Regions from separate parts of the Peribacillus sp. NPDC101480 genome, predicted to be linked through region 1. Evidence: riboswitches for the same ligand, from Rfam matches in the RefSeq annotation. Region 1 holds a riboswitch; each other region holds the start of a gene.
What was found. A riboswitch is a leader RNA that binds a small molecule or an ion and turns the genes downstream of it on or off. The one in region 1 is predicted to bind glycine.
Positions count from the first base shown of each region.

Region 2: it holds a riboswitch for glycine, as region 1 does, so the genes downstream of both, gcvT (glycine cleavage system aminomethyltransferase GcvT) here and ACQKMF_RS07630 (amino acid permease) in region 1, are expected to answer to the same signal.
Region 3: it holds a riboswitch for glycine, as region 1 does, so the genes downstream of both, ACQKMF_RS02935 (amidohydrolase) here and ACQKMF_RS07630 (amino acid permease) in region 1, are expected to answer to the same signal.

Region 1 is NZ_JBNNSB010000002.1:11,955-15,240, forward strand. It holds gene ACQKMF_RS07630 (amino acid permease) at 282-1,661, opposite strand; glycine riboswitch at 1,964-2,020, opposite strand; glycine riboswitch at 2,024-2,123, opposite strand; gene ACQKMF_RS07635 (hypothetical protein) at 2,402-2,647, opposite strand.
Region 2 is NZ_JBNNSB010000001.1:1,013,939-1,017,224, forward strand. It holds gene ACQKMF_RS05070 (DEAD/DEAH box helicase) at 1-859, opposite strand, end outside; glycine riboswitch at 1,236-1,323, shown strand; glycine riboswitch at 1,327-1,410, shown strand; gene gcvT (glycine cleavage system aminomethyltransferase GcvT) at 1,549-2,655, shown strand; gene gcvPA (aminomethyl-transferring glycine dehydrogenase subunit GcvPA) at 2,673-3,286, shown strand, end outside.
Region 3 is NZ_JBNNSB010000001.1:563,679-566,964, forward strand. It holds gene ACQKMF_RS02920 (hypothetical protein) at 1-323, shown strand, start outside; gene ACQKMF_RS02925 (thioredoxin family protein) at 433-744, shown strand; gene ACQKMF_RS02930 (DUF1444 domain-containing protein) at 795-1,601, shown strand; glycine riboswitch at 1,742-1,844, shown strand; gene ACQKMF_RS02935 (amidohydrolase) at 2,069-3,256, shown strand.

The DNA of each region.
Region 1 (3,286 bases):
AACTTGCTCCTTCGGTGGCTTGTCGCTTTGCACTCTCCCACAACTGTCATCCGCTTATTCAATTTAGTACATTTAGAATAATTGTTGAGCATAATTATGTCAAGCATTTTTGAAAGCGCTAACAATACTATTCTAAAATATTTATTTCGAATTATCATAAGATCAACCAGATATCTTTGTTTTTTTAAAACGGACAGATTTTTTACTCACCGAGTTGGAAAATATGGAGCGGCAACTATCTGGACAAACACCGCAAATAGAATCAAAGGATTTCTTGACTCTTAATTCCCCGCTATCTCTCTCTGATTCGCCTGATCCACCTTCGTTTTGCCCATCTTATAAATCGCAATCAGCATAATGAACCATACAGGTGTAACGAATAAGGCAACACGAGTGTCGTCCGCAAGTGCAAGAACCACAAGGACGAACGCTAGGAAAGCAAGGATCAAGTAATTGGAAATTGGATAAAGTGGTAATTTAAATTTGTTCTTTTTCACTAGATCTGGCCTTGTTTTACGGTATTTCAAATGACTGATGACTGTAATTCCCCAAATAAAGATGAAACATACTGTAGAAATACTTGTAATCAAGGTAAATACACCTTCAGGCATTAAATAGTTCAAAACAACGGAAATTAAAATGACAACAGTTGAAAAGAACAATGCATTGGAAGGTACTTTTCGGTCATTAAGTTTTGCAAACGGTACAGGTGCATTTTTATCTTTGGCAAGTGAATATACCATCCGGCTTGTACTGAAGATTGCGCTGTTACATGCCGAAGCAGCCGATGTTAGGACGACAAAATTAACGATACCAGCTGCACCAGCGATACCTACAGCCACAAATACTTGGACGAATGGGCTTTCCGTTGGGATGATTGCGTTCCACGGATAAACACTCATAATGACAATAAGTGCGCCAATGTAGAAAATTATAATCCGAATAGGAATATTATTGATCGCTTTGGGGATAACTTTTTCTGGATTTTCTGTTTCACCTGCTGTAAGTCCTACAAGTTCAATGCCCACAAACGCAAACACTACCATCTGGAATGAGAGGACAAAACCATTTATTCCATTTGGGAACATCCCTTCGTGTCTCCATAGATTCGTGAAACTTGCTGCGCCTGAATCAGTGGAAAAGCCTTTAATAATCATGAAAATACCGATAACAATTAGTGCTAGGATAGCGATGACCTTAATTAATGCGAACCAGAATTCCATTTCGCCAAAAAGTTTTACGGTTGCAAGATTCATAAATAGCAGAATGACTAGTGCAATTAATCCTGGCATCCATTGCGGTACGGAAGGAAACCAATACTGAGTATAAAGACCAACTGCCGTTAAGTCGGCCATTGCGATTGAAATCCAGCAAAACCAGTAGGTCCAGCCGGTTACAAATGCAGCCATATTACCTAAATAGTCTCTTACAAAGTCAACAAAGGAATGATAGTTCAAATTAGATAAGAGCAGTTCTCCAAGTGCGCGCATGATTAAGAAGCAAATGATGCCTGTAATCATGTAAGCAAATAGAATTGATGGCCCGGCTAAATGAATAGATTTTCCTGCCCCAAGAAATAATCCCGTTCCGATTGCCCCTCCAATAGCTATGAGTTGTACGTGCCTGTTTTTTAGCCCTCTATCCAACTTTTGTTCCTGCATACGATTTCCCACCTTCTACTTTTTTAGGCTACTTGGAATTTTCCCCTTTTAAAGGGTCAGCCTTTCAATGAGTGTGAATTAATAGCGTACTGGAGACTGTCTCACTGATGTAAGCGTTTTCTTTGATGGGTACTGGATATAGATTTTTAAACTAAAGCTACCAACCATTTTTGAAAATATAGCATTAATTGTACAAATCAAAGGATAGATCATTTATCTACAGATCTCAATTAACACTCCTCTCTTTTTATCTTCCCAAGTACAAAAAAGGGCAGAGGAAAGATAGGTATTTTCCTACCTTCCTCTGTCCTTTTACCTGAGAGTTTAACTCCTTCGGTGGCCTATGGCTCTCTTCAGAGACGCGTCCAATTGTAGTCCTTTTACCTGAGAGATTAGTTCCTGCTTTTATAGGATTTGCTCCTTCGGTGCTAAACATTGTTTAGACTCTCCCACAATCATCATCCGCTGATATAAAGTTGTTTTAATAGTTGTATATTATCGGTTTTTAATGGATATTTCAATGATTATCTGAAAAAACTATATTTTCTGAAATCTAAAAATGGACAAATTTGAACTTTATGATCAGGATATTTTAGAGGTTATTAGCTATGAAAAATCAAGCTTATTAGCAGCTTTTCTATGTTGTTAGAAATCCCAAACACGCTTATGTATATGCAAAAATATCGGCATTTTTCGATTGACAATACGGCAAAATTCAAAGCCGGGAGAGGAAATAATATCTATAGTTTTAACATAATTGATGTATGGAAAAAGAGAAAATTCGAGACTCGTGAAATTCCTTGCAGCAGTAAAGATTGTCTAGGAGCTTCCTCCCTAAGTTCAACAGTATTTTCAGAAGCCTGCTCTTCTTTAGCAACTTCCTCTTTGTCCCCACCACCAACTGTATTAGCTATGATGACAAATGCTAGAACCCATCCCCACCACTTCTTTGGCTTCTTTAGCTTGAGTTTCTTTTCCTTAACCATTTTAACCTTATACCCCCTTTACAGTTTTTCTGACGGACTGATGTAAACAAAAATAGAATAACATAATCTGGGTCAATAGGGTTTATATATATCATCACGTATCCATTTTCACAATGCTTGACGTGTTAACGAAACCATTCCCGATTCATTTTACCAGCTTCTTTTAAAACATATTCATACAGTATGATCAAATCTATATATACTTATTATTTTTGTATATTTCTTTTATAGATAGTAAGATATTTCACTAACAAATATTCACATCAAAAAAGGGAGGTGAATACTCAACTTAGCAAGTAAATATACCATTCGAAAGAAGTTTTGCTTTAAAATAGAAAAAGTCATTGGAGCTCATAGCAACAATGACTTTATTATATAATCACTTTTCTAATATAAAAAATGAATTCCATTAATCGTTAAATAGGAATAAAGAATGTCTTAAACAATTTTTTTTAGTAAATCATATAATTTAAATATACTCGTTCTAATTCCTTTGGTTTAACAGATGTATTATAAGGCATATAAAGAGAAAGTCCCAAGTACTTAAATAGATGCGCTGTATACCTGTAAACAATGCTTCAGAAAACCATAAAGCTTTTGAAAAATAATTTTCTTCATTCGCGGTCATTTATTGATATT
Region 2 (3,286 bases), on a different contig from region 1:
CTTGTTCCGTTGGAGAAAATTCAATGGTGATGGTCTCCACATGCCGTTTTGTCCATTCAATGCCAGTATCGGCCCGCCGGTTTCGAATCATGACAGTGTTGACAAGTTCCTTTAGGTGTTCATCTTCAATAATGTTCCGGCCTTTCCCTTTATACTTTTCTGAAAAAAGTGAGGCATTTCCCAAGTGGCCTGGTTTCAATAACGAAACGAGGTGGAAAATTTCCTCGACTTTATTTTGAATCGGAGTGGCTGTCAGGAGTAAACAAAATTTCTTTTTCAGATTTTGGACGAATTCATAGTTCTTCGTCTTATTATTTTTAAGTTTATGAGCTTCATCAATAATGATGAAGTCGTATTCCTGCTTGAAAATGATATCTCGATGTGGAGCTCGTTTCGCTGTATCAATGGATGAAATGACCACATCACAGGAGTCCCAAACATAGCTTTTTCTCTGAACGACTGCCGGTATATGAAACTTGGTGTTCAATTCAAAAGCCCATTGTGTGACAAGGGAAGCCGGAACAAGGATCAAAACTTTTTTTACAAGGCCCCTAATCATATACTCTTTTAGGATCAATCCAGCTTCAATTGTTTTTCCGAGCCCTACCTCATCAGCTAAAATGGCTTTTCCATTCATCTTTTCCACCACTTGCTTGGCTGCTTCCAATTGATGGGGAAGCGGGGTTAACTGCGGAAGGTGCTTGGGCGCCTGTAAACCTTCAAAATCAGGGATGATAAGATTTTCCTCCATTTGAACCGCGAGCTTATAAAGCTCCCAGTTTCCCCATGGACCGTCATTTTCCATCTTTTGCAGAAACTCGTCATTCCATTCAGAATTAAAGGATATATTGATTTTCATAGAAATAACTCCCTCTTAAATCATATTTTCCTTAATAAAAGGTCAAAACCCGAACATTTCATATGTGAAGTAAGAAAAATATTTCTCTTCAAAAGATATTGCAGAGATAAGTTTCTTAGGGTAGGATATAAGTATATTTAGAAAATTCCAATTTCCCAACGCTACAAAGAATCTTTGTACATCGATTTTGCAGTTCGCGTTTTCTTAGTATGGGCTATAGACTTCTAATTTATCCAAGATTACTGAAGGAGACCAATCAAACGGTTTCTGAGGTTTCAGGAGAATTGGCAGAGAATGCATTCCACGATGCTCAGAGGTTTTACCGATGTTTGGTGGCTTATTCGCTTCCTTTCATTGGTAGACCATTTATATGCGGGTGAAGATAAGGGGAGAGACTACGGATGTAGCGCCGAAGGAGCAAACTTAGCAGTGAATCTCTCAGGCAAAAGAACTCTTATTGGACGCAACTCTGGAGAGCGCCGCCCGTTTTGGGACGGCCACCAAAGGGGAAAACCTATTACATAGGTAAACTTTCAGGTTTCAGGACAGAGAAAAAGCTCAAACGGGCTTTCTCTGTCCTTTTTTGTGCTTTTTTCACATCATGAATCAGGATATATCTGATGCGTAATGACAAGAAGCTTTTGATAATGAAGCCAATTAATTTAAAAAAATCTGAAGGGGGTCATTTTTTGACCGATTTAAAAAGAACACCACTATTTGAGGTTTATCGTGAATACGGAGGTAAAACGATTGATTTTGGCGGCTGGGAACTTCCTGTCCAATTTTCGGGTATAAAGGACGAACATGAAGCCGTACGTACAAAAGCGGGGTTATTCGATGTTTCCCATATGGGTGAAGTCGATGTTAAGGGTCCTGGGAGCCTTTCCTTTTTACAAAAGATGCTGACTAATGATATATCAAAGCTGAAACAGGGCGGTGCCCAATATTCCGCCATGTGTTATGAAAACGGAGGCACGGTTGATGATCTAATCGTGTATAAAAGGTCTGAGGATGACTATCTGCTCGTGGTCAATGCAGCGAACACAGAAAAAGATTTCAATTGGCTGCAAGCTCATTTATCGGAAGATGTCCAAATCAAGAATGTATCTAGTGACTATACACAGCTGGCACTTCAAGGGCCATCTGCAGAGAAGATTTTACAAAAACTATCGGGAAATACTGCTTTAAGTGAAATTGGATTTTTCAAGTTCAAGGAAAATGTCATGATTAACGGTATCTCCACGATGGTATCCCGTACTGGATACACTGGTGAGGATGGCTTTGAGATATATAGTGACAGTGAAAATGGTCCAGCCCTTTGGAAGGCGATTATGGATGCCGGAAACGAAGAGGGAGTTCAGCCGATTGGTTTAGGTGCTCGTGATACCCTGCGTTTTGAAGCGAAACTGCCGTTGTATGGGCAGGAGCTTTCAGCAGACATCACCCCGATAGAAGCCGGGATTGGTTTTGCAGTAAAAGTCGATAAGGAAGTTGATTTTTTCGGGAAAGCCGTTCTTGCTGAGCAAAAGGAGAAAGGAGCTCCTCGCAAGCTTGTGGGAATTGAAATGATAGACCGTGGCATTCCACGTCATGGGTATAAGGTCTACAGCGGTGATAAAGTCATTGGCGAGGTCACGACCGGTACCCAATCACCAACGTTGAAGAAAAACGTGGGTTTGGTACTTATCGATAAGGAATTTTCAGTGCTGGATGCGGAAGTCGAAGTGGAGATCCGTTCCAAACGTTTGAAAGCCGTTATAATACAAACACCTTTTTATAAAAAACCACGTAAATAGAGGGGAATGGTCATTAGATGAAACATCGTTATTTACCCATGACAGAGCAAGATAAACAAGAAATGCTGAAAGCGATAGGGGTATCCACTGCTGAAGAACTTTTCAATGATATCCCTGAGAGCGTTCGTTTTCAAGGAGAATACGATATCAAGCCTGCTAAATCGGAACCAGCATTAATGAAAGAATTATCAAGGCTTGCTGCCAAGAATGCGGATCTTAAAAACTATGCTTCCTTCCTTGGTGCGGGTGTCTATGACCATTATGCACCGGTCATCGTCGATCATGTTCTATCCCGTTCTGAATTTTACACGGCTTATACACCCTATCAGCCTGAAATTTCACAGGGAGAGCTTCAAGCAATCTTTGAATATCAAACGATGATATGTGAATTGACGGGCATGGATGTGGCTAACTCCTCCATGTATGACGGCGGGACAGCGCTGGCTGAAGCAGCCATGCTTGCTTCAGGACAGACACGGCGCAAGAAGATTCTCATTTCAGGAACCGTTCATCCTGAATCAAGAGAAGTCGTGAAGACATATGCGAAAGGGCAACGCGTGGAAGTGATCGAAATTCCTTATAAAGACGGTGTGACGGACTTAGCTGCTTTAAAGGAATTGGCGAATGAGGA
Region 3 (3,286 bases), on a different contig from region 1:
AAGTTGTGGAAGAACATGATAATAATTTGATTTTACAAAAAGGTGATAAGATTTATATATTATTTGTCAATCCGAATGAAAAAGAAGACAGCTCCGTGTTATATTTGGCCATAAAGGAACAAGAGGATCAATTTGAAGTACTGCATTCTTTTCAAACCGATGATAAATTCGGCTTTATTTCGATTAAAGAGATACCGAAAGAAAAGTATGAGCTTGCAGTGGGGATCGGCGGAGTGAAGCTGACAACCGAAACGGATAAAGACCAATTAAAAACCGATGCAAAACAAATGATGGAAATCGTTTCATCCGTGCCCCAGAAATAAGAGGACCAGTGACTTTCAACCGATCCGTATTAATGGTTGATTCCTGGAGACTCTGGTATGATGGGATTATAAAAAATAAGGTGTCATTTAGAGCAGGAGGAATATACAAATGGAAAAATTACAAACAGTAGAGCAATATGATGCATTTAAAAATGAAGGCAAACATATCTTTCTTTTTTCAGCAACATGGTGTGGAGATTGCCGTGTAATCGAACCGATAATGCCGGAGATTGAAACGAAATTTCCTGACTTTACATTCATTTATGTGGACCGTGATGAATTCATCGATGTGTGTGCGGCTAATGATGTATTCGGTATACCAAGTTTCATTGCGTATGATAATGGCAAGGAGCTAGGCAGATTTGTGAGCAAGGATCGCAAAACGCAAGAACAAATTGAGGAATTCATTCAATCACTATAATCAATTTCCCCTTCTCGCTGGGGATTTTTCAATGAAGAGGAGGGTCAGTCATGAAAATGGACAGCACGAAGCTGAAAAATATCTTGAAGGAGCGTTTAAAAGATGAGAATCGCTCATTCAAATTCGATAGCAAGCAAGATACGTTACGGGTGGAAAATGTGAAGACCGGGAAGGGGATCACCATCGAGTTGCCTCCTGTGCTTGCTAACTATGAAAACGTACAGGAAAAGGCCATCGATGAAATTACCTATTACGTGGAAGAGGCCCTGAATGTGATGGGGGAAGAACACAGTATGGAAGGCAAGGAGAAATTCATTTTCCCAGTCATCCGCTCGACCTCCTTTCCAATGGAATCCGAAGAAGGAAATCCGTTTTTATTCGATGAGCATACGGCTGAAACCCGGGTTTTTTATGCCCTTGATTTAGGGAAAACCTACCGTCTTATAGATGAAAAGATGATTCAACGGGAAAATTGGCAGGGTGACAGGATCCGTGAAATTGCCCTATTCAATGCCCGTTCCCTCACCACTGAAATGAAGTCGGATATCGTTGCAGGTAATGCATTTTATTTTTTGAACACGAATGATGGATATGATGCCAGCAGGATTTTAAATGAATCATGGCTTCGGGAAATGAAGGACAAGATCGAGGGAACCATGGCTGTGGCCATTCCCCATCAGGATGTCATCATCATTGCCGATGTGAAGAATGATACGGGCTATGATATTCTTGCGCAAATGGCGATGAGCTTCTTTGCCAGCGGTCATGTTCCGATAACGGCTCTATCATTCCTTTATGAAGAAAATGAGTTGGAGCCCATCTTCATTATGGGTAAAAACAAAAAGCCTGAACAATAATGAATCACAAAAGGATCGTGTCAGCATCTGGCAGCGGTCCTTTTAAAGTTTAATAGAGTTTATAACTCAGAGTTGATATTTATTTTTTAATCGGCGATAATATAATTGGAATATTTTGAGAATATAAAAAGAACAAGCGGATGAACGTTGTGGGAGAGTGCAAGCATTGAGCCACCGAAGGAGCAAGTTCCAAAAAGATCCCTTGGAGCAAATCTCTCAGGTAAATGGAACCGCAGCTGGACGCAGCTCTGGAGAGTGCGCAGGAAGCAGTGTGCCACCAAAGGGGAAATCTCCATGACCAAAAATGGAGCTAAACTCTCAGGTGAAAAGGACAGAGAAGGGGAGCGGTAAGTTTACGCAATCCTTCACTGCCCTTTTTTAATTGGCACTTTGTATCGGAAGGCATGCACCGAACATGGAACTACTAATATGCTCAACTTGAAATAAGGGGGAGAATAAACGTGAACGTGAAAAGCAAATTAATGAACATGCTGGAAGCCCGTAAAGGGGAAATGGTTCAAATCCGCCGTCATTTACACGAGAACCCGGAACTATCCTTCAAAGAAGAAAAAACGGCACAATATATCATTGATTTTTATAAGGGTAAGGATGTGTCGATTCAAACGAATGTAGGAAATGGATTAGGGATCATCGTAACGATCGAAGGCGGAAAACCTGGGAAAACGATAGGTCTCCGTGCGGATTTCGATGCGTTGCCGATTACAGAAGAAGCGGATGTCCCGTTCCGTTCAAAAAATGAAGGTGTCATGCATGCCTGCGGACATGATGGGCATACCGCTTATTTATTGGTTCTGGCAGACTGCATCAATGAGCTTAAAGATTCCCTATCCGGTACGATTAAAATAATCCATCAACATGCAGAAGAAACACCCCCAGGTGGAGCAAAGAGCATTATGGAATCAGGGTTTTTGGATGAACTTGATGCCGTTTTTGGAATCCACTTATTTCCGTCCCATCCTGCAGGGGTTGTCGGGTATCACGGCGGCTATTCGATGGCTGGACGGACCTATTTCAAGCTGGCGATTAAGGGTGTAGGCGGCCATGGTTCGTCCCCGCATATGGCCAATGATGCCATTGTGGCAGGCGCCCATTTCGTGACAGCCGTACAAACCGTGATCAGCCGCCGCTTGAACCCTTTTGATATGGGCGTGGTCACAGTCGGCTCCTTCGATGGAAAAGGAAGCTTTAATGTCATTAAAGATCGTATAGAAATTGAAGGGGATGTCCGTTATATGACAGCAGAGACCCAACAGCTGATCGATAGGGAAATCCACCGCATCGTTAAAGGGATAGAAACGGAATTTGATGTTCAGTGCGAACTAACATATGTGCCTGATTATCCTCCGTTATATAATGACCCTGAATTGACTGGATTCGTGAAAAATAGTCTGGAAAGCATGAAAGACCAAGATATTAAAAAGGTTATGGAATTTCCGGTTTTCTCTGGTTCAGAGGATTTTTCGTATTATGCAGAAAAGATTCCTGGCTGCTTCTTTTACATTGGCTGTAAACCAAAAGGGGTGGAGAAGGCATATTTCAATCACCATCCCAAATTCGACATTGATGAAGATGCCCTTTTGATCGCATCCAAATCAGTGGCCCAAGTTGTATGCGATTTTTATGAATGGGAATAGTTCCATTGGTATATTTGTTTGCAAAAAAGT